DNA from 4 places in the Streptomyces sp. AMJ-169 genome. Region 2 is predicted to be linked to each of the others. Evidence: riboswitches for the same ligand, from Rfam matches in the RefSeq annotation. Region 2 holds a riboswitch; each other region holds the start of a gene.
The links. A riboswitch is a leader RNA that binds a small molecule or an ion and turns the genes downstream of it on or off. The one in region 2 is predicted to bind cyclic di-AMP.
Positions count from the first base shown of each region.

Region 1: another riboswitch for cyclic di-AMP. It lies ahead of ACYUD3_RS31150 (transglycosylase SLT domain-containing protein); the one in region 2 lies ahead of ACYUD3_RS15705 (C40 family peptidase).
Region 3: another riboswitch for cyclic di-AMP. It lies ahead of ACYUD3_RS00610 (M23 family metallopeptidase); the one in region 2 lies ahead of ACYUD3_RS15705 (C40 family peptidase).
Region 4: another riboswitch for cyclic di-AMP. It lies ahead of ACYUD3_RS03925 (M23 family metallopeptidase); the one in region 2 lies ahead of ACYUD3_RS15705 (C40 family peptidase).

Region 1 is NZ_JBVLTJ010000015.1:106,418-111,611, forward strand. Features, by position in the region: gene ACYUD3_RS31135 (glycosyltransferase family 2 protein) at 1-198, opposite strand, end outside; gene ACYUD3_RS31140 (GNAT family N-acetyltransferase) at 288-1,373, opposite strand; gene ACYUD3_RS31145 (HAD family hydrolase) at 1,635-2,459, shown strand; gene ACYUD3_RS31150 (transglycosylase SLT domain-containing protein) at 2,501-2,962, opposite strand; cyclic di-AMP (ydaO/yuaA leader) riboswitch at 2,966-3,146, opposite strand; gene ACYUD3_RS31155 (polyprenyl synthetase family protein) at 3,612-4,622, shown strand; gene ACYUD3_RS31160 (LolA family protein) at 4,854-5,194, shown strand, end outside.
Region 2 is NZ_JBVLTJ010000005.1:537,754-542,947, reverse strand. Features, by position in the region: gene ACYUD3_RS15715 (C40 family peptidase) at 1-663, opposite strand, end outside; gene ACYUD3_RS15710 (hypothetical protein) at 1,117-1,470, shown strand; gene ACYUD3_RS15705 (C40 family peptidase) at 1,652-2,707, opposite strand; cyclic di-AMP (ydaO/yuaA leader) riboswitch at 2,715-2,864, opposite strand; gene pcrA (DNA helicase PcrA) at 3,159-5,194, shown strand, end outside.
Region 3 is NZ_JBVLTJ010000001.1:147,973-153,166, forward strand. Features, by position in the region: gene ACYUD3_RS00600 (M16 family metallopeptidase) at 1-669, shown strand, start outside; gene ACYUD3_RS00605 (M16 family metallopeptidase) at 666-2,054, shown strand; cyclic di-AMP (ydaO/yuaA leader) riboswitch at 2,275-2,430, shown strand; gene ACYUD3_RS00610 (M23 family metallopeptidase) at 2,445-3,188, shown strand; gene ACYUD3_RS00615 (GntR family transcriptional regulator) at 3,373-4,059, shown strand; gene ACYUD3_RS00620 (HPr family phosphocarrier protein) at 4,321-4,602, opposite strand; gene ACYUD3_RS00625 (bifunctional acetate--CoA ligase family protein/GNAT family N-acetyltransferase) at 4,789-5,194, shown strand, end outside.
Region 4 is NZ_JBVLTJ010000001.1:952,594-957,787, reverse strand. Features, by position in the region: gene ACYUD3_RS03935 (SGNH/GDSL hydrolase family protein) at 1-335, opposite strand, end outside; partial or broken gene ACYUD3_RS03930 (DUF6250 domain-containing protein) at 485-1,114, opposite strand; gene ACYUD3_RS03925 (M23 family metallopeptidase) at 1,442-2,437, opposite strand; cyclic di-AMP (ydaO/yuaA leader) riboswitch at 2,442-2,608, opposite strand; gene ACYUD3_RS03920 (alpha-galactosidase) at 2,914-4,986, opposite strand.

The DNA.
Region 1 (5,194 bases), on a different contig from region 2:
CTCCCGCCGGACGAGCACGAACACCGGCCCGGCCCCGACCGGCGGACTCCCCGGCCCCGGCCGCAGAACCACCCCCTCCCCCCGAAAGTCCAGCTCGGCGACCTGCACCGGCCGGATCGCGAGAAACCGCCGGATCTCCTCCTCGACAAGAGCACGAGCACGAGAACGCGTACGAGTGACACGAGCCGTACGGGACATGAACCCCCCTGACGTCATGAGCCGTGCTCCAACTGCCGCCGCCACAAAGCCCCGTAGGCCCCGTAGGCCCCGCAGCCCCGGCGGACCCGCTAACCCCCCCGCAGCCGCCCCGCCCCCTTCAGCACCCGCGCAGCCACCCCCGCCAACCGAGGCCGCTCGCGCACGAAGTGATGCGCCCGGCGCGCAGGCTCGCGGCTGAGCCAGTACAGCGCCGCCCCCGCCCCCGCACGCGTCCACGCGCCCTCGTACACCGGGATCTCGCCCGTCCGCAGCGCGTCCTTGTACTCGGCGGCCCCCCGCCCGAGATCCAGCGTCCTGATCCCCTCGGCGGCGGCGGCCTCGGCCATCCGCAGATGCAGCACGAGACCCGGCGAGAACTTCGCGAACTCGGTGTCGTAGGAAGGGAACCAGCAGGCCAGGACGGTCGAGGAGCGCAGGCCGAAGTGGGCCGCGAGGGGGCGCGCGCCGGCGTAGAGGACGGAGAGCGTGCCCGTGCACTCGGGGGCGCGCGTCTCGGCCAGGAGCCCCACCAGTCGGGTGATCCACTCCTGCGCGAAGCGGTCGCGCCGGCCCGTGCGCCGGTACTGGGCGGACTTCCAGGCCATCAGGGTGCGCAGCGCGGCGGGGTCGCGCTCGTCGAAGACGAACCTCAACTCGCCCGCCTGGCGCCCGAGTTTGCGCTCCTTGGCGAGCGTCGTGCGCAGGAACTTCGGCGACTGCCCGCGCAGGACGGACTCGTAGGTGTCGTAGCCCTTCTCGACGTCGATGACGTACGACGGGTACTCGGCGGCGGCGTGCGGGACGAACAGGGCCTGTTCCGCCTCCAGGTTGTCGAAGGCGAAGCTCGACAGGCCGCAGGCCCGCATCAACTCGCCCGGTTCCAGGCCGAGTCCGGGTGTGAGGACGGCTCCCTGCGCGTCGGACACGCCGTACGCGAGCGCCTGCCCCCGGCCGAGCGCCCCGCGCTCGTGCGGCAGGAAACCGACCGGTTCACGCCCCTCGTACACCACCGCGACCCGGGCGCGCGCCTTCACGCGCCCCACGGCGTCCGCGAACTCCGGTTCCATGAACGGGTTCCGGGGCGCCGCCGACATGGCGCGCAGCGCCCGCCACCGCTCCCGCTCCCCCTCGCCCAGCTCGTGCGTGCCCAGCACGCGCGTACGCCCACTGCTCAACCTGACCCCCCGATCAAGTCCCCCCTGGACAACCTGGACGGTACCCCTCCCGCCCCCGGCGCGGTAGATAGCGCCGCATGTTGTTGCCAACCGGTGCAGTCTTCGCAGACGCCCTGAGACGGGGACGTTCGAACAACCGCCGCGCGAGCTTCGGCGGGCGCTCGAACGGGCGGCGGGGGAGGGCCGGCCGGCGCTCGAACGGCCGTGTGCGAGACCGCCAGTTGGCCCTCGGCGGCCCGCCCGGGTCCGTATTCTCTGATCATGGCCGCACCCACCACCGCTTCCGCCGCGCGCGCGTACGACCTCGTCGCCACCGACCTGGACGGCACACTGCTGCGCGCCGACGACACCTTCTCCGACCGCTCGCTGGACGCCCTCCAGCGGGTCGTCGAGGCCGGCGCGCGGCACCTGGTGGTGACCGGCCGCCCCGCCCCCCGGGTCCGCCCCCTCCTGGACGTCCTGCGCGGCAGAGGCCTCGCGGTGTGCGGCCAGGGCGCCCAGGTGTACGACATCGGCGCCGGCCGCCTGCTGTGGTCGGTGACCTTGGACCGGGACCTGGCGGAGACCGCGCTCGGCAAGATCGAGGCGGAGGTCGGCCAGGTGTACGCGGCCGTCGACCAGGACGGCGTCGAGGGGCTGACCCTGATCGAGCCGGGCTACCGGATGCCCCACCCGACCCTGCCGGCCCTGCGCGTGGGCCACCGCGCCGACCTGTGGTGCGAGCCGATCAGCAAGGTCCTGCTGCGCCACCCGACGCTCACGGACGACGAGTTGGCGGCGATCGCCCGCGCGGCGGTCGGCTCGCTGGCCACGGTGACGATGTCGGGCCCGGGGACGGTGGAGCTCCAGCCGCCCGGCGTCACCAAGGCGACGGGCCTCGCCCTGGCCGCCGACCGGCTGGGCCTGGCCCCCGAGGCCACGGTGGCCTTCGGGGACATGCCCAACGACATCCCGATGTTCGAGTGGTCCGCCCACGGCGTCGCCATGGCCAACGCCCACCCCGAGCTGAAGGCGGCGGCGGACGAGGTGACCCTGTCCAACGAGGACGACGGGGTGGCCGTGGTGCTGGAGCGGCTGTTCCCGTAGGGGGAGCTCAAGTGGACCGGGCGAGCCCCGTACGGGGCGCCTCAGTAAGCCCCGTACACGTTGTCGATCGACCCGTACACCGCCGCCGCGTAGTTGCACGCGGCGGTGATGTTCGCGACCGGGTCGTAGGGGTCGTAGGCCGTGCCGGACACGTGGTACGCCTGGAAGGTCGGGTCGATGACCTGGAGCAGGCCCTTGGACGGGGTGCCCTTGGCGGCGTTGGAGTCCCAGTTGTTGATGGCCCAGGGGTTGCCGGAGGACTCGCGGATGATGTTGCGGTAGATGCCGTTGTAGCTGCCCGGGATGCCCTTCTGGGACATGATCGCGAGGGATTCGCGGATCCAGCCGTCGAGGGTGTTGGGGTACCCGGCGGGGGTCGTCGAGGCGGTCTTGACGGCCGCGGACGCGGTGGTCGCGCCGATCAGCGGGAGGGCGAGCACGGCGGCGCCGGTGGCGGCGACGGCGAGGGTGCGGGCGAGGCGGTGGGGACGGAATGCGGACATGAGTGTGTTCCTCTCCGGCGCCTGCGAGGTGAGCTGTCGGGTTCGGGCGGGGAGGTGCCCGGCCGGTCCGCCGGGAAGGCGGTACGGCTTCACCCCGAGCCGGCCCGGAGGGGTGCTCCGGGACGGCGTACTGCCTGGGTCCCCCGCTCCTGCCGTGCGCGAGTGGTTTCGTCGATGGGAAGAGCCGGGACGGCGGCAGGATTAGGCGTCCGTCCGACTTGGCCGGGAACGTATGCGAGAGCGACTGCCTGGAACAAGTGCCGGATTCACCTCTGGTCCCTATTGGGAGCGCTAAGGGGTTTATGGGCGACTTGATCGTTTGCGTCCGGGAAGCGTCAACTGGCAAGTGACGACAGGGGGAAGAGGGAATGCCGAGGCCGCGGTGGCCGGCGGGGCCCCGTGACCCAATTCACGAAACGGCAATTACGGCAAAATGGACAGATGCTGAATATGTCGGACCATTACATGTCGTATCGAACGATCAGAAACATAGCGGTCGTGATCCGATAGGGGCCGGGCTGTAACCGTGGGGGCTATCGGTGATCGAAACCTGACCGGATACGCTGACTCGGGTGATGGCAGCGACCTGTCGACAAACCGTGTAATCGTCAACAGCAGTCAGTGGGCAACAGCAGACAGGAGATCCCTCGTGACCGTCGTCGGGCCGTTCGGGCTGAGCGTGCGGGACCAGGCTCTGGAAGCCGATGTCCAGGCCGGGATGGCAGCCGTCGAGGGGGGCCTCCTGGAGGCCACCAAGAGCGAGGTCCCGTTCATCACCGAGGCCGCGCAGCACCTCGTACGCGCCGGCGGGAAACGCTTCCGACCCCTCCTCGTCATGCTCACCGCCCAGTTCGGCGACCCTTACGCCCCCGGTGTCGTGCCGTCCGCCGTCGGCGTCGAGCTGACCCACCTGGCGACCCTGTACCACGACGACGTCATGGACGAGGCCGACGTCCGGCGCGGTGTCGCCAGCGCCAACACCCGCTGGGGCAACTCCGTCGCCGTCCTCACGGGTGACTTCCTGTTCGCCCGCGCCTCCCAGATCCTCGCCGGCCTCGGCCCCGAGATCATCCGCATCCAGGCCGAGGCGTTCGAGCGGCTGGTCACCGGCCAGATCCTGGAGACCGCGGGCCCGACCGACGGCCGCGACCCGGTCGAGCACTACCTGGACGTCCTCGCCGGCAAGACCGGCTCCCTGGTCGCCGTCTCCTGCCGCTTCGGCGCGATGACCTCGGGCGCCGACGAGACGGTCGTGGACATCCTCACGCAGTACGGCGAGCGCCTCGGCGTCGCCTTCCAGCTCGCCGACGACTTCCTCGACGTCGCCTCCGACTCCCACGAGTCCGGCAAGACCCCCGGCACCGACCTGCGCGAGGGCATCGCGACCCTCCCCGTGCTGCGGCTGCGCGAGATGGCCGCCCGCGACGGCCGCCCCGAGGACGTCGCCCTGTGCGAACTCCTCGCCTCCGACCTCACCGACGACGCCCGCCACGCCGAGGCCCTGACCGCCCTGCGCGCCCACCCCGCCCTGGAACAGGCCCGCCGCGACACCATCCGCTACGCGGAGGAGGCCCGCGCCGCCCTGTCCCCGCTGCCGGAGTGCGACGCGAAGACGGCGCTGGTGGAGCTGTGCGACGCGGTGGTGCACAGGGCGGGCTGATCCCCTAGGGACCCTGATCCCCTAAGGGACACGAGAGGTGTCCAGGGGGTTTGTCATACCGCAGGAGTACGAGGAGTTGACTCTGCGGGCTGACGCGATTGTCAGTCCCGTTTGGTGTCATGGAGGTACGGACGAACGACCACGGCTCACCGGTTCGGGTGAGAATGGCGGTCAAGGGCAGCCGTACGACGGCCCGCCCGGCCCGCCGCCGAAGACGGAGGTAAGGCACATATGTCACCGTACGCATCCGACGACAGCACCACCCCGGAGGCCATGGCCGAGGCCGACGAGGCGCGGGCCCGGCGGCGCAGGACGGCCGTGCGGTACGTCGTCCCGGTCACGGTCGTAGGGGTGGCCGCGGCGACCATCGGCCTCGTCCCCGCGCTCGCCGACTCCGGCGACCCGAGCCTGCCGAAGATCACCGCCCAGCAGCTCCTCGACAAGATCGCCAAGTCGGACGTGCAGCAGCTGTCCGGCACCGTGAAGATCACGACCGACCTGGGCCTGCCCGACCTCGGCGGCCTGGAGAGCAGCCTTCTCTCCAGCGCGACCCAGTCCTCCGGCGACGGCTC
Region 2 (5,194 bases):
CCCGCTCCCCGCACCCCCGCCGCCCGCTGTCTCCTCGCTCACCCGGGCGCGTTCCGCAGCCGTCAGCCGGGACAGCAGCTGCCGGGCCGTGGCCAGCTTCGAGGTGACCGTGCGCTGGTGTTCCCGCAGCTCCGCCTGCCGGGCGGTCAGCGAGGCGATCTCGACGCGGGCGGCGCCGCGCAGCCGCTCGACCTCGCCGAGGCGCTGCCGCACGAGCCGTACGGCCTCCGTCTGGCGGTCGCCGGCGCGCTCGGCGAGCGCGGCGTCCTCCAGGTACCGGTCGGGCGTGGCGGAGAGCGCGAGCTGTACGGACGGGTCGAGGCCGGCGCTGCGGTACTGGGCGGCGGCGATCGAACCCAGCGTGTCCCGCGCGGAGTTGAGGTCGGCCGTACGCCGGGCGGCCTCGTCGCGCAGGACCGTCAGCCGCTTCTCGGCGGTCCGCACCTGCTCGCGCGCGCCGTCGTACTGCTGGGTCGCCGTCTCGGCGTCCCGGTACAGCCGGTCCACCTCCGCCCTGACCTGGTCCGCCGTCGGCGCCGGGGCGGCCTGGCCGGTCCCGTCGAAGGCCGTCGCGCTCGCCGCGCCCGCGAGGGCGAGGGTCGCGGCGGTACGGACGGCGGGGCCGCCGAGCTGATGCCGGCGGGGTTTTCGGTGCGCTGCCACGTTGGACGTGCCTGTCCTTTCGTACGACCGCCTCGCGCGCCGCGGCGGCCCGTGGACCGGGGGAAGCGGGGCGGCGGGGGCGCGTCCGGCGGCGGTCCGCTCCGGGGAGAGACGGGCCGCCGCCGGACTTCCTCGGCGGTGGTGTCCGACTGCCGCCCCTTGGCCTGGGCGGCGGTGGGGAGCCGGGCACCTGGGGGAGGACGCTAGGCCTGTCGGTGACGACTCGGTAACGCGATGTGCGGAAGTGGCGTGAGTGGACTGCCCGGTGACCGTATGTGCGGACGAGTCCCTCTTTCGAAGACGACTTCGTGCGCTGCGTTGACCGAACCGGGGGTTCTGGTCCGTGAGGTGGGACAGAGTGCTACGGGCCGTACTCCTGGAGTCGTACGGGGCGCGTGTACCGGGTGGGGGCGGTGACAGACGCCCCATAGGGGGCTGATTAGGCTCCGCCTCATGGACGTACTCATCCATCTCTTCGTCGGCCTGCACATCATCGGGATCGCCGCGCTGCTCGGCGGTTTCCTCACCCAGATGAAGGCGATGGGCCAGGGCACCGCCCGCTTCGTGCCCGGGATGCTGCACGGCGCGGCGACGATGCTGGTCACCGGCGTGATCCTGGTGGGCCTCAACCAGGCCGACGACCACGCCGTCAACAACGTCAAGATCGGGCTCAAGCTGGCCCTGCTGATCGTGATCCTGGGGCTCGTCTACGTGAAACGGGACGACGAGACCGTCGAGAAGCCGCTCTTCGGCCTGGTCGGCGGGCTGACCGTCGCCAACATCTTCATCGCGGTGCTCTGGACGTGAGCCGCGCGTAGGGGCGCCTCACGGCTCCCTGGAGGGCCGCGACGGAGAGTCCGCGACCCGGGGCAGCCCAAGCGCCCTCCGCGCCCGCCAGAACCCCCCTGGAGCCGCTCTTCCGGGGAGCACCGGTCACCCCCGCAACCACCGGAGGTGACACGTGTCGTCGTCGGGCGTCCCGGTTCCCTCAGGACGGGCGGACGACGCTGTGGATCTCCGCCTTGCCGGCGAAGTCGATGGACTCCTCGCGGATGAGGGCGCCGGGGTGCGGGGCGTGGATCATCAGGCTGTCGCCGATGTAGAGGCCCACGTGGGTGATGTCGTCGTGGAAGAAGACCAGGTCACCCGGGCGGGCGTCGGGGAGGCGGATCGGGGTGCCCGCGGTGACCTGGGCGAAGGTCGTGCGGGGGAGGGAGACTCCGGCGGACGCCCAGGCCGCGCGGGTGAGGCCGGGGCTGTCGTACGAACCGGGGCCCGAGGCGCCCAGGACGACCGGCTTGCCCAGTTGCGCGCGGGCGAAGGCCAGGGCCATCTCCGCCTTCGCGGTGATCTCCGCCTTGGCCGTGACCGCGTCCGCGTTCTGCTGCTGGGGGGCCGCCTTCTGCATGCCGGCCGTGCGGAACGACAACAGGGCCTGCGCCTTGCTGAGCTTCCCCTGGACCGTCACCTTCGCGTTCTTGAGATCGCTCTCGGGGTCGGCGGCGGGTTCCTCCGCGCGCGCGGGTGTGCCGGTCCGCACGGGATCGTCCACGCGCGCGGGCGCCTCCAGATGCGCGGGTTCCTCCGCGCGCGCGGAGGCCTCGCCCCCCGGCGACTCCCCGAAGCCCCCCGCCGACTTCCCCAAACCCTCCGGCGGCTCCCTGAAGCCCTCCGACGGCGCCCCAGAGTCCCCCGCCGCCTCCCCGAAGTCCTCGCCCCCAATGCTCGGCGGATGCGTCGGCCGGGGCGGGAGGAGCGGTTCCGGAGGGGTGCCGTAGCGCGTCGCCGTGTCGAGGAACGTCTTGGCGCGCTTGGTCTCCTTCTCCTTGGCCGCGGTGTCCTTCTTGGTGCCCGTCTGGCTGTAGAAGGCGTCGAGCTTCTTCTCGATGTCCTCCAGGGTGGGTCTGCCGTCCGTGGCGGGGGCCGCTTCGGCCGTCTGGGAGAGCAGGGCCACCGAGGTGAGGGCCGCGGTGGCGAGTGCGGGCGTGCGTATGCCGGACGCAACGCTGCCCGTCCAGCGGGGCTTGCGGTGCTGCGACGCCAAGGAGGCGACTCCTTCCGTACTACCGCCTACCGGGTCAGCTGTCGGGTTCGGGCGCGGTCGTGCCCGCGGAAGGTTGCCCTACGGCCGTCTCCTGGTCGGGATCCGGCCGATTCACCCCAAGGTCTCGGTGGGTCCCCGGCTCCGGCTGCCTCGCGCACGGGGGCGGGCCGGACTCGGCGGAGGCCGCGCGGCCCGGCGACGTTCGCCGGTGGGGGACAGTGCGGCCTGAGCGGCACGGTAGCCAACTCGTGTGGCTTCTGTGAAGGTTGATGGCCGATATGCCCGATACGTTTTTGTGACGTCAAGGGAAGACGCGCTGGAGAGGGTGCCGGTTCCGGTCCTCCTGGAGTCGGTTTCGCGCCTCACCGGAGGCTGTCCCGCCCCTGTCGTACGCAGATCGTTTCCGGGATCGGGACCGGTTGTCAGTGGGGCCGCCTAGACTCGGAGAGCGATGAGCAGCCTCTTTGACGACAGCTTCCTGGCGGACCTCCAGGCCCCGCGCGGGCACGGCGAGGAACCCCCGCCCCCGCCCGAGGACGAGCACGCGCCGGAGCCGATTCCGGACGACCTGTTCGGCGGGAAATTCGACGCGCCGCCGGACCGGGACGCCTACTACCGCGACGGCGCCCCGCGCCCGGTGCTGGACGCGGCGGCGCTGGTGGACGGGCTGAACGAGAACCAGCGCGAGGCGGTCGTCCACGCCGGCTCGCCCCTGCTCATCGTCGCCGGCGCAGGGTCCGGCAAGACCCGTGTGCTCACGCACCGCATCGCCTACCTGCTCGCCGAGCGCAACGTGCACCCGGGCCAGATCCTCGCGATCACGTTCACGAACAAGGCCGCCGGCGAGATGAAGGAGCGCGTCGAGCAGCTCGTGGGCCCGCGCGCGAACGCGATGTGGGTCATGACGTTCCACAGCGCGTGCGTGCGCATCCTGCGCCGCGAGTCCAAGAAGCTCGGCTTCACGTCGTCGTTCTCGATCTACGACGCGGCCGACTCCAAGCGCCTGATGGCCCTGGTCTGCCGCGACCTGGACCTCGACCCCAAGCGCTTCCCGCCCAAGTCCTTCAGCGCCAAGATCAGCAACCTCAAGAACGAGCTGATCGACGAGGACGACTTCGCGGGCCAGGCCGCCGACAGCTTCGAGAAGACCCTCGCGCAGGCCTACGCGCTGTACCAGTCCCGGCTGCGCGAGGCCAACGCGCTGGACTTCGACGACCTGATCATGACGACGGTCAACCTCCTGCGCGCCTTCCCCGACGTCGCCGAGCACTACCGCCGCCGCTTCCGGCACGTCCTGGTCGACGAGTACCAGGACACCAACCACGCCCAGTACGCGCTCGTACGGGAACTCGTCGGCGGCGCCGACCGTTCACCGGACACGCCGCCCAGCGAGTACGACCTGCCGCCCGCCGAACTCTGCGTGGTGGGCGACGCCGACCAGTCCATCTACGCCTTCCGGGGCGCGACGATCCGCAACATCCTCCAGTTCGAGGAGGACTACGCGGACGCGACGACGATCCTGCTGGAGCAGAACTACCGCTCCACGCAGACGATCCTGACCGCCGCCAACGCGGTCATCGAGCGCAACGAGTCCCGCAGGCCCAAGAACCTGTGGACCAACGCGGGCGCCGGCGCCCGCATCACGGGCTACGTCGCCGACACGGAGCACGACGAGGCGCAGTTCGTCGCCGAGGAGATAGACCGCCTCACCGACGCGGGCGACGCCAAGTCCGGTGACGTGGCGGTCTTCTACCGCACCAACGCCCAGTCCCGTGTCTTCGAAGAGGTCTTCATCCGCGTCGGCCTGCCCTACAAGGTCGTCGGCGGCGTCCGCTTCTACGAGCGCAAGGAGGTCCGGGACGTCCTCGCCTACCTCAGGGTGCTCGCCAACCCCGAGGACACCGTCCCGCTGCGCCGCATCCTCAACGTCCCCAAGCGCGGCATCGGCGAGCGCGCCGAGGCCATGATCGACGCCCTCTCCCAGCGCGAGAAGATCAGCTTCCCGCAGGCCCTGCGCCGCGTCGACGAGGCGTACGGCATGGCCGCGCGCTCCGCCAACGCGGTCAAGAAGTTCAACACGCTGATGGAGGACCTCCGTACGGTCGTCGAGTCCGGCGCGAGCCCGGCGACGGTCCTGGAGGCCGTCCTCGAACGCACCGGCTACCTCGCCGAGTTGCAGAGCTCCACCGACCCCCAGGACGAGACCCGGATCGAGAACCTCCAGGAACTCGCCGCCGTGGCCCTGGAGTTCGAGCAGGAGAACGAGCAGGGGGAGCAGCCCTCCCTGGCCGACTTCCTGGAGCGCGTCGCCCTGGTCGCCGACTCCGACCAGATCCCCGACGAGGGCGAGGACGGCTCCGGCGTCATCACGCTGATGACCCTCCACACCGCCAAGGGCCTGGAGTTCCCGGTCGTCTTCCTCACCGGCATGGAGGACGGCGTCTTCCCGCACATGCGGGCTCTCGGCCAGGTCAAGGAGCTGGAGGA
Region 3 (5,194 bases), on a different contig from region 2:
ATGGGCGGGCAGCTGCGCGAGGTCGTCGAGGAGGAGGTCCCCGCGCGGGCGCTGATGGCCGCCTACCGCCTCCCCGAGGACGGCACCCGCGCGGGCGACGCCGCCGACCTGGCGCTCACCGTCCTGGGCGGCGGCGAGTCCTCCCGCCTGTACAACCGCCTGGTGCGGCGCGACCGTACGGCCGTCGCGGCCGGCTTCGGGCTGCTGCGGCTGGCCGGGGCGCCGTCCCTGGGCTGGCTGGACGTCAAGGCGTCCGGCGACGTGGAGATCCCGGCCGTCGAGGCCGCCATCGACGAGGAGCTGGCCCGCTTCGCCGAAGAGGGCCCCACCGCCGAGGAGATGGAGCGCGCCCAGGCGCAGCTGGAGCGCGAGTGGCTGGACCGGCTCGGCACGGTCGCGGGCCGCGCGGACGAACTGTGCCGCTTCGCCGTCCTGTTCGGCGACCCGCAGCTCGCCCTGACCGCCGTACAGCGTGTCCTGGACATCACCCCCGAGGAGGTGCGGGAGGTCGCCCAGGCCCGCCTGCGCCCCGACAACCGCGCGGTGCTCGTCTACGAACCCCTCGCCCCCGAGCGGGCCGAGGACGCCGACGTGCCCGAAGACCCCGAGGCCGAGGCGACCGTGACGGCCGGCGGCGCCACCGACGAGAACGAGGAGGCGGCCAAGTGAGCGAGACGGCCACCATGGACTTCCACCCCCAGCCGCAGGCCGGCGAGGCCAGGCCCTGGGCGTTCCCCGCCCCCGGACGCGCCGCGCTGGACAACGGCCTGACGGTCCTGCACTGCCACCGCCCCGGCCAGCAGGTCGTCGCCGTGGAGATCCTCCTGGACGCGCCTTTGGACGCCGAGCCGGCCGGTCTGGACGGTGTCGCCACGATCATGGCGCGCGCCTTCTCCGAGGGCACCGACCGGCACTCCGCCGAGGAGTTCGCCGCCGAGCTGGAGCGCGCGGGCGCCACCCTCGACGCGCACGCCGACCACCCCGGGGTCCGGCTCAGCCTGGAGGTCCCCGCCTCCCGGCTCGCCAAGGGCCTCGGCCTGCTCGCCGACGCCCTGCGCGCGCCCGCGTTCGAGGCCGGCGAGATCGAGCGGCTCGTGGGCAACCGGCTCGACGAGATCCCGCACGAGCTCGCCAACCCCTCCCGGCGCGCCGCCAAGGAGCTCTCCAAGGAGCTGTTCCCGGCCGGCTCGCGCATGTCGCGCCCGCGCCAGGGCACCGAGGAGACCGTCGCCAAGATCGACGCGGCGGCCGTACGCGCCTTCTACGACCGGCACGTGCGCCCCTCGACGGCCACCGCGGTCGTCGTCGGCGACCTGACCGGCATCGACCTCGCGGCGCTGCTCGGCGAGACCCTGGGCGCCTGGACGGGCACCCCGGGCGAGCCCCGCCCCGTGCCGCCGGTCACCGCGGACGACACCGGGCGCGTCGTCATCGTCGACCGCCCCGGAGCCGTCCAGACACAGCTGCTGATCGGCCGGATCGGGCCCGACCGGCACGACCGCGTGTGGTCGGCCCAGGTGCTCGGCACGTACTGCCTGGGCGGCACGCTCACCTCCCGGCTGGACGCCGTCCTGCGGGAGGAGAAGGGCTACACCTACGGGGTGCGCGCCTTCGGGCAGGTCATGCGCTCCGCCCCGGACGGCTCGGGCGCGTCCATGCTCGCCATCAGCGGCTCCGTCGACACCCCGAACACCGGGCCCGCGCTGGGCGACCTGTGGACCGTGCTGCGCACCCTGGCCGAGGGCGGACTGACCGACGCCGAGCGGGACTTCGCGGTGCAGAACCTCGTCGGCGTCGCCCCGCTGAAGTACGAGACGGCCGCCGCCGTCGCGGGCACGCTCGCCGACCAGGTCGAGCAGTACCTGCCCGACGACTACCAGGCGACCCTCTACCGCCAGCTGGCGGCCACCGGCACCGTGGAGGCCACCGCCGCGGCCGTCGCCGCCTTCCCGGTCGACCGCCTGGTGACCGTCCTCGTGGGCGACGCCGCCCAGATCCGCGAGGAGGTCGAGGCCCTGGGCATCGGCCCGGTGAAGGTCGTACCGGCGGAGTAGGCGTACGAGGGCACGCGCGCGTGGGTGAGCCTTTGGGGGTTCACCCGCGCGCGCGTTCCCGCACGGCGGCTCCCTTTACAGATGTCCGTATTGGTGTGAACCCTGCCCCTCTGCCCTGTGGCATGTTTAACAAATCCCGGTGTCCGCTTGGGGAACCGAGGGGCCCCGCTCTAGCGTCGTCCGGGCTGTTCGTCAGGCAGTGCGCCGCAGCCGCGGCACCGGACAGCGATCGCCGAGTCCCCCTACGGCGCGAGCCAGGGGAGCCGGGGACCCACCGTCCCTGGGGTGAATCGGGCGCCCTCCCAAGGGGAGCCCGTAGGAGACCTTCCTGCTCCGAACCCGTCAGCTAACCCGGTAGGCGAGAGGGAAGGAAAGGACGAACACGACCCTATGGCGTTCACCTGCGCCACCACCGGGAAGCACCGCAGGCCCGGCCGGATGCAGCGCACGACCGCCCGCGCGGCGGGCATAGCGGCGCTCACCACCAGCGGCGTCATGGCGAGCGTGGCCTCCCCGGCCCTCGCCGCCGACACCTCCCTCGAACACACCGGCCTGATCCCCGTGGTCACCGTCGGGGACGACGTCGCCGAGCAGATCGACGACCAGGCCGCCGCGCAGAAGCAGGCCGCCCAGGAGGAGGCCGCGCGGCAGCGGGCCGCCGCCGAGGCGAAGGCCGCGCGCGAGGCCGAGGCCCGCGCCGCCCGCGAGGCCGAGCGCGCCCGCCTGAACGCCTTCGTCATCCCCGTCACCGGCTCCTACGTGTCGACCGGCTACCGCGCGAGCAGCTCCCTGTGGTCGTCCGGCAGCCACACCGGCATCGACTTCCACGCGGCGACCGGGACGACCGTCCACGCGGTGGGCTACGGCACGGTCGTCGAGGCCGGCTGGGGCGGCTCCTACGGCAACCAGATCGTCCTGCGCATGAACGACGGCACGTACACCCAGTACGGCCACCTGTCGTCGATCACGGTGTCCGTCGGCCAGAGCGTCACCCCGGGGCAGCGGATCGGCCTCTCGGGCGCCACCGGCAACGTCACCGGACCGCACCTGCACTTCGAGGCCCGCACGAGCCCCGAGTACGGCTCGGACATCGACCCGGTCGCGTACTTGCGCGGCCACGGCGTCACCGTCTGACGTTCTGCGCGAAACCGTCCAGCCCCGGCCCTTCCGGCCGGGGCTTTCGGCGTTTCGGGCGCCCGCTGTCCAAAAAATATCCATGGATTCCGGCTCGCCATCGGAAATTCCCGCTGATTGCAATAGAGTCACGGAACAGACGTCGAATGGACGGCGTTTCACGGGGTTAATGCGGAGGTCGGTCATGCGTATTCCGGCGCACTCGGTGTGCACGGCCATCCGGGACGACATCGTCGCGGGTGTCTACGAGCGCGGCAGCCGTCTCACCGAGGAACTCCTCGCCCGCCGCTACGGCGTCAGCCGCGTCCCCGTGCGCGAGGCGCTGCGCACCCTGGAGGCCGAGGGCTTCGTCGTGACCCGCCGCCACGCGGGCGCGTGCGTGGCCGAGCCGACCGAGCAGGAGGCCGCCGACCTCCTGGAGATGCGGCTGCTCCTGGAGCCCCTCGGGGCCGCGCGGGCCGCCCAGCGGCGCACGGAGGCCCACCTGAAGGTGCTGCGCGGGCTCGTCCGGCTGGGCCAGGAGCGCGCCAGGAGGGGCAACAGCGAGGATCTGCGCTCCCTGGGCGGCTGGTTCCACGAGACGCTCGCCCAGGCCTGCGCCAGCCACACCCTGACCGCGACGCTGACCCAGCTGCGCCACAAGATCGCCTGGATGTACGCCGTGGAGGCGCCCGTGAGCCCCGTGGAGGCCTGGGCGGAGCACGGCGCGATCGTGGACGCCGTCGCGCGCGGGGACGCCGAGCGGGCCCGCGCGATCACCGCGCTGCACACCGAGCGCTCGACCGCCGCGCACCGGCTGCGGTTGCCCGGGGCCGACGGCCGTGTGAGGACTTCGCAACACGCCGTAAACATGTCCGGCCTGCGTCATTAACACGGGCGCCGTATACAAAGAAGAGATATTCGGCGGAGGTGTATTTCCGTCGGCCTTTTCGGTGCGCGCCGTGAATTCATCGGGTGCGCTCCTGCGGTGTGCTTCCGCGCACTCCGAATCCTTTGCGGGGCAAATCATCCGGGAAAGGGTCCGGGAGGTTTCGTGAAGCTCGGGGAAACGGCGAAGCCGCGCCGCCCGGACGGGCTGACGCGGCTTCACGCACGCACGCGCGGGCTGAACGCCTCCCGCGCGGGTGATGGCTCACACGGTCTCGGGAAGCTCCTCAAGACCCTCGGCGACCAGCTTGGCCAGCCGGTCCAGCGCCGCGTCCGCGCCCTCGGCGTCGGAGGCCAGGACGACCTCTTCGCCACCCTGGGCGCCGAGGCCGAGGACGGCCAGCATGGAGGCGGCGTTGACCGGGTTGCCGCCCGCCTTGGCGATCGTCACCGGGACGCCTGAGGCCGTGGCGGCCCGGACGAAGAGGGAGGCGGGGCGGGCGTGAAGGCCCTCCGCCCAGCCGATGTTGACGCGGCGCTCAGCCATGTGTTGCTGCCCTTCAGTGTCTCAGGGTTGTCTAGACCATTTTTCCACACGTGAGACGTCCCCGGAGGATCGACAGACCCTTCCGGGACGGCTGCCGGGCCGCGGCCTCGGACCGGCTCCACCGTGTGACGTCCTTCCCCAGACTGCCTCGCGCCGTTGTCGGACGCGAGCCGTACGCTGGGCCCCATGCGAAGCGCCGAGGAGCGGCACGAGTACCCCGCCCACTGGGAAGCCGACGTGGTGCTGCGCGACGGCGGCACCGCGCGCGTACGGCCCATCACCGTCGACGACGCGACCCGCCTGGTCAGCTTCTACGAGCAGGTGTCGGACGAGTCGAAGTACTACCGCTTCTTCGCGCCCTACCCGCGCCTGTCGGCCAAGGACGTCCACCGCTTCACGCACCACGACTTCGTGGACCGGGTGGGACTCGCCGCCACCGTCGGCGGAGAGTTCATCGCAACCGTACGCTACGACCGCATCGGCCCCGACGGCATGCCCGCCTCGGCCCCCGCCGACGAGGCCGAGGTCGCCTTCCTCGTCCAGGACGCCCACCAGGGCCGCGGCGTCGCCTCCGCCCTCCTGGAGCACATCG
Region 4 (5,194 bases), on a different contig from region 2:
GTCCCGGACACCTCGGCGAGCTGGGCGACCGCCCGCTCGAAGCGTTCGGCGACCTCGTCGGGGTCGGTCCCAGGGCGCAGGATGTCGTTGCCGCCCGCGCAGAGCGAGACCAGGTCGGGGGCCGCCGCGACGGCCTGGGGAAGCTGGTCGGAGACGACCTGGTCGAGGAGTTTCCCGCGCACCGCGAGGTTGGTGTAGTCGAAGTCGCCCTCGGCCCGCCGGTCGGCGAGGAGCACGGCGAACCGGTCGGCCCAGCCGACGAACGCCCCGTCGGGTCCGGGGTCGCCGACGCCCTCGGTGAAACTGTCCCCGAGCGCCACGTACGACCCGATCATCACTGTTCCGCTGTCATTCTTCGAATCGTCTGCCACAACATCCCATGATTCACCCGGCGATGTGACCTACGCGACCGTAGGAAGGGGTTGACGGGCGGTGAGATAAGCCACTCTTAAAGACTTTGCCAATCCGGGAATAAGCGGGGGGCTCAGCCGCGTCGGTGCTCCAGGGCATGGACCCTGAACTCCGCGAACCGGAAGTGGCTCCAGGTCGTCCGGAAGGCGAAGTGCCCGCCCGTGTACGGCTCGGGGTCCCGGTGGTCGAAGACCAGCCGCCCGTTGTTCCACCACTGCACCAGCGACCCGGCGGAGACGATCCGCACCCGGTTCGGCTCGTTCGCCGTCAGCAGGGGTTCGGTGTAGTCGCAGACGAGCGGCCGTACGCCCGCCTCCCCGACGTAACGGCGCAGCCGGGTCGTGGTGTTGTAGTTGGCACCGTAGCCCGAGCAGTAGGTCGTCGTCCGGGGAGCGGACGTCGGTCGCGTTCCAGAAGTTGTCGAGATCGGGGTCGCGGTGTACCCGATGGCGTACGGACCTTCCAGCCGCCACCGATACCAGAGGGTGGCTCCGGCGGGCACACCGACGTCCAGGACACCTCGGGCGGCGGCGACTGTGCCACCGTTCTCCAACTCGACGGCCCATTGGGAGAGGCCGTGACGGAAGTCGTCGTGTGCGAGGGGGTGGGGGCGGTGGGGGGTTCGGGTGACGTGATCAACTCCGGCGACTCCGGTATCACCGACTCCGGCTGCGGCGGCTTGGGTTGCACCGGCTCCGGTCGCGACGGCTTGGGCAGCGCTGGACCCAGCTTTGGCAACTTCGGCAGCGCCGGCCTCAGTCGCGGCAGCTTCGGCGGCGCAACCGGAGTCGGCTCAGCCGGAGCCCTCACACCCCCGCGCACCCTGGAAACCTCGCGCACCCCCGACCCCCGCATCCCGCATCCCGCATCCCGCATCCCGCACACCCTGCCCCCTCGCACCCCACATATCCCGCAGCCCCATCCCTCCCCCACCCCCGCAAACCCCCGCAAACCCTGAAAGGCCGGCCCCGGGGATCCGGTTCCGGCCTCGCGGAGGCACGTCAGACAAACGGCCTAGCAGCCGCAGGCATCACCCCACGGAGACGCCATGCGAGCGAAGGTAAGCAACCGGATCGACATCCGAGCCATAGTCAGGAGTCGTCCGTATCTCGAAGTGCAGATGCGGCCCCGTCACATTCCCCGTGGAGCCGGAGTAACCGATCTGCTGCCCCTCGGAAACGCTCTGCCCGGCGGAGACGGATATCTGGGAGAGGTGGGCGTACTGCGCGTAGTACCCGTCGGCGAGCTTGATGACGACCTGATTGCCGTACGCCCCGCCCCAGCCGGCGGAGACGACCGTCCCGGCGCCGACGGCCTTGAGATTGGTCCCGGTCGGGACGACGAAGTCGACGCCCGTGTGATACCCGCTGGCCCACATGCTGCCGGAGACCCGGTACCCGGTACCGATGACCGCACCGGTGACCGGAAGCGTGAACCCGGAGGCCGAACTCCCCGAACTCTCCGACGCCGGCTCGGTCTTCGAGGTATTCGAGCTCTTCAAGAAGGACGAACTCCCGGAGGAGGACTTCGAGGAACCGGAAGACGCCGACCCTGAAGAGGAGCTGGACGACGAAGAGGCGCCGGACGACGAGGACGAACCGGAACCGGTCGTCCCGGAGGTGCCGGTCGCCCGCGCCCCGAGCGTCAGCTTGAGCCCAGGATGGATCAGCGACGGATCGGACCCCACGGCGTCACGATTGTCGTCGTAGATCCGCTGCCACCCCCCACTGACACTCTGCTCCTCCGCGATCTTCGAGAGATAGTCGCCGGAGCGGACGGTGTACACGGCGGAAGTGCTCTTGCGGCTGCTCACCGGCGCGGCCTGAACGGCGCTCTCCGACACGGAGGCCGTGAGAGAGGCGGCGGACACGGCGGGGGAGCTCGCGGTCGAGGAAGTCGTCTGGGCGTGCGCCCCGGTGGCCCCCATCAGCGGAAGGGCGAGCGCGGCCCCGCCGGTTCCGGCGACGGCTAGCGAACGGGAGAAGCGCGGGGTCTTCGGGCGGCGGTGCTTACCCTTGCCGGGCATGGCGAATTCCTCTCCGTCGCCTGCGAGGTGAGCTGTCGGGTGCGGGCTGGAGCTGCCCGGCCGCGCGGTTGTCGCGGCTTTACCCCGAGCCGTCTCCGGTGGCGTCCGGATCCGGCGGTACTGCCTGTGGGTCCCCCGCTCCTGCCGTTTCACGGGTGGCGTGTTCGGTCTCCGGACAGCGGCAGGATTGGGCGTCCGCCCGGATTGATGGCGAACGTAAGCGACCGGGACGCACGGGGACAAGCGAAAGTCGCCCACGAATCGCTTTCCTGTCGATTCGCCGTGTGTTCCCGGCCCCGCCCGAACCGCGCCGAAAACCCCGCCCTGGCCCCAATTCCCCAAGGAAAACAGCGTGATTACGTGCACATGACGCGCGCCGCAGGGCCAGGAATATGACCCTGCTCACGCCACCGATTCACAGCTGCCTTTATTCCGGATCGAGTTGCACTGAAGCATTTCGAAACCGGACAGACCCCTCAGACTCGACGAAGCCGGAGAACAGCCGCATCAAGGTCCCCACGCAGCCCGGTCCGCAACCCGTGATGCAACAGCACCGCCCCCCGGTGGATTTCCCCCGTTTCAAGGCATTCGTACAACGCCCCGGCATCAAGCCCGCGCAGCCGCACCGCCGGGACGGTCTCCCCGTAGTGCTGGGCCTGGAGCCAGGCGAGGACGACGGTGTCGTCGCCGCGGACGTACTGCACGGCGCTGAGCCCGCCCTCGGGGGCCTTGAGCCGGTACAGGTCGCCCTGCTGGACGACGGGCCGGATCTCCTTGTACAGCGCGACCCACTCGCGCGCCTCGGCCAGCTCCGCGCCGGTCCACTCGGAGAGGTCGCCGCCGACGCCGAGGACCCCGGCGAAGGAGCTGATGAAGCGGAACTTCAGCGAGCTGACCCGGTGGTTGAGCTGGACGTTGGGGCTGTCGGTGACCCAGGCCGCCATGACCCGCGCGGGGTGGATCTGGCTGAAGCCGTGCTGGATGGCGAGCCGGTCCAGCGGGTCGGTGTTGTCGGAGGTCCACACCTGGTCGGTGCGGCTGAGGATGCCGAGGTCGATCCGGCCGCCGCCGCCCGAGCAGGACTCGAAGGCGACCCCGGGGTGGGCGGCGCGCAGCCGGTCGAGGAGCGAGTACAGCGCGCGCACGTGGTCGACCCACAGGCGCTGCGGATAGGCGTCGTCGGGCCAGCCGGCGTCGGTGAAGCAGCGGTTGAAGTCCCACTTGACGTAGTCGATGGGCGCGCTGGACAGCAGGGTGTCCAGCCGCTCCCACAGGTACTCCTGGACGTCCTCGCGCGCGAGGTTGAGCATCAGCTGGTTGCGGAACTCGGTGCGCCCGCGGCCGGGCTGGAACTGCACCCAGTCGGGGTGCGCGCGGTAGAGGTCGCTGTCGGGGTTGACCATCTCCGGCTCGACCCAGATGCCGAACTGCATGCCCAGGCCGTGCACTTGGTCGGCGAGGGGCTTGAGGCCCTGGGGGAAGCGGTCCGGGTTGGGCGTCCAGTCGCCGAGACCCGCGCGGTCGCTGGTGCGGGCGCCGAACCAGCCGTCGTCGACGACGAACAGCTCCACGCCCATCTCGGCGGCCCGCCGGGCGAGGACGAGCTGCTCCTCCTCGGAGATGTCGAAGGTGGTCGCCTCCCAGGAGTTGAACAGCACCGGGCGGTCCTGCGCGGCGTCCGGGATCACGTGCTCGCGCTGGTAGGCGTGCCAGGCGCGGCTGGCGCCGCCGAAGCCGCCGTCGGACCACAGGGCCGCGAGGACGGGCGTCGTGAAGGAGTCCCCGCGCGCGAGGAGCAGCAGCCCGGAGTCGTCGTGCCCGGCGCCGCCGGTGATCTGCACGCGCGCGTCGGGCAGCTGGGCGACGGCGATGCGCCAGGAGCCGGACCAGCCGAGGGCGGCGGTGAAGACCTCGCCGCGCTCCTCGGTCGCGTCGGTGTCGAGGGCGACCCACGGCAGATGCGGATGGCCGGTGTGCCCGCGCCGGCTGCCGATGACCTTCTCTCCGTAGGTGAGGGGCGCCCGTGTCAGCCGGGACTCGGCGGCCCAGCGGCCGTGCAGCTGCGACAGCCGCCATCCCTCGCGCTGCGGCAGCGTCAAGGTCGCGGAGTCGGCGCGCAGCAGCTCGAGGGGCTCGTCGGCGTCGTTGGCGAGGGTCGCCCAGCGCTCCACGACGTCACCGCGCATGCGGTAGTGCAGGGTGACCGTGAGCCCCCCGTCGCGGAAGCGCAGCCGCAGTTCGCCGTCGGCGGCGTCGGCGCTCTCGAAGGTCCACTCGGTGCCCCGGCGGCCGGGGACGCGGACCGAGAGGGCGGGGCGGGTGAAGCGGGGGCCGCCCTCCACCGGGTACTCCTCCCGCCCGTCCAGCGGGGACTCGAAGGACGAGCCGTGCGGCAGCGGGACCGCGGCCAGCGCCTCGGCGTCGGCGAGGGCGATCGCCGGACCCCAGTGCAGATGCAGCAGCTCGCCGCCCTCGGTGAGATGCAGGGCGTAACTGCTCGCCGGGCCCGAAAGGAGCCACGTACGCCCGTTCTCAGCGGTTTCCAGCATCAGACCCTCACACGATCGAAAATCATAAAAAACAGATACGAACAGACACGACCATTCGGAAAACATCATCAGGGTTCCCGGGGTCCTCGGGCAACGCCCTGTGGACAACTCTCGGCCTGTGGACAACTCCGGCACCCGTGCTCCCGGGCGCCCTGTGGACAACCTCTTCGCCGTCAGAGGTGTGCCGTATCGTCGAAGACGTGTCCCA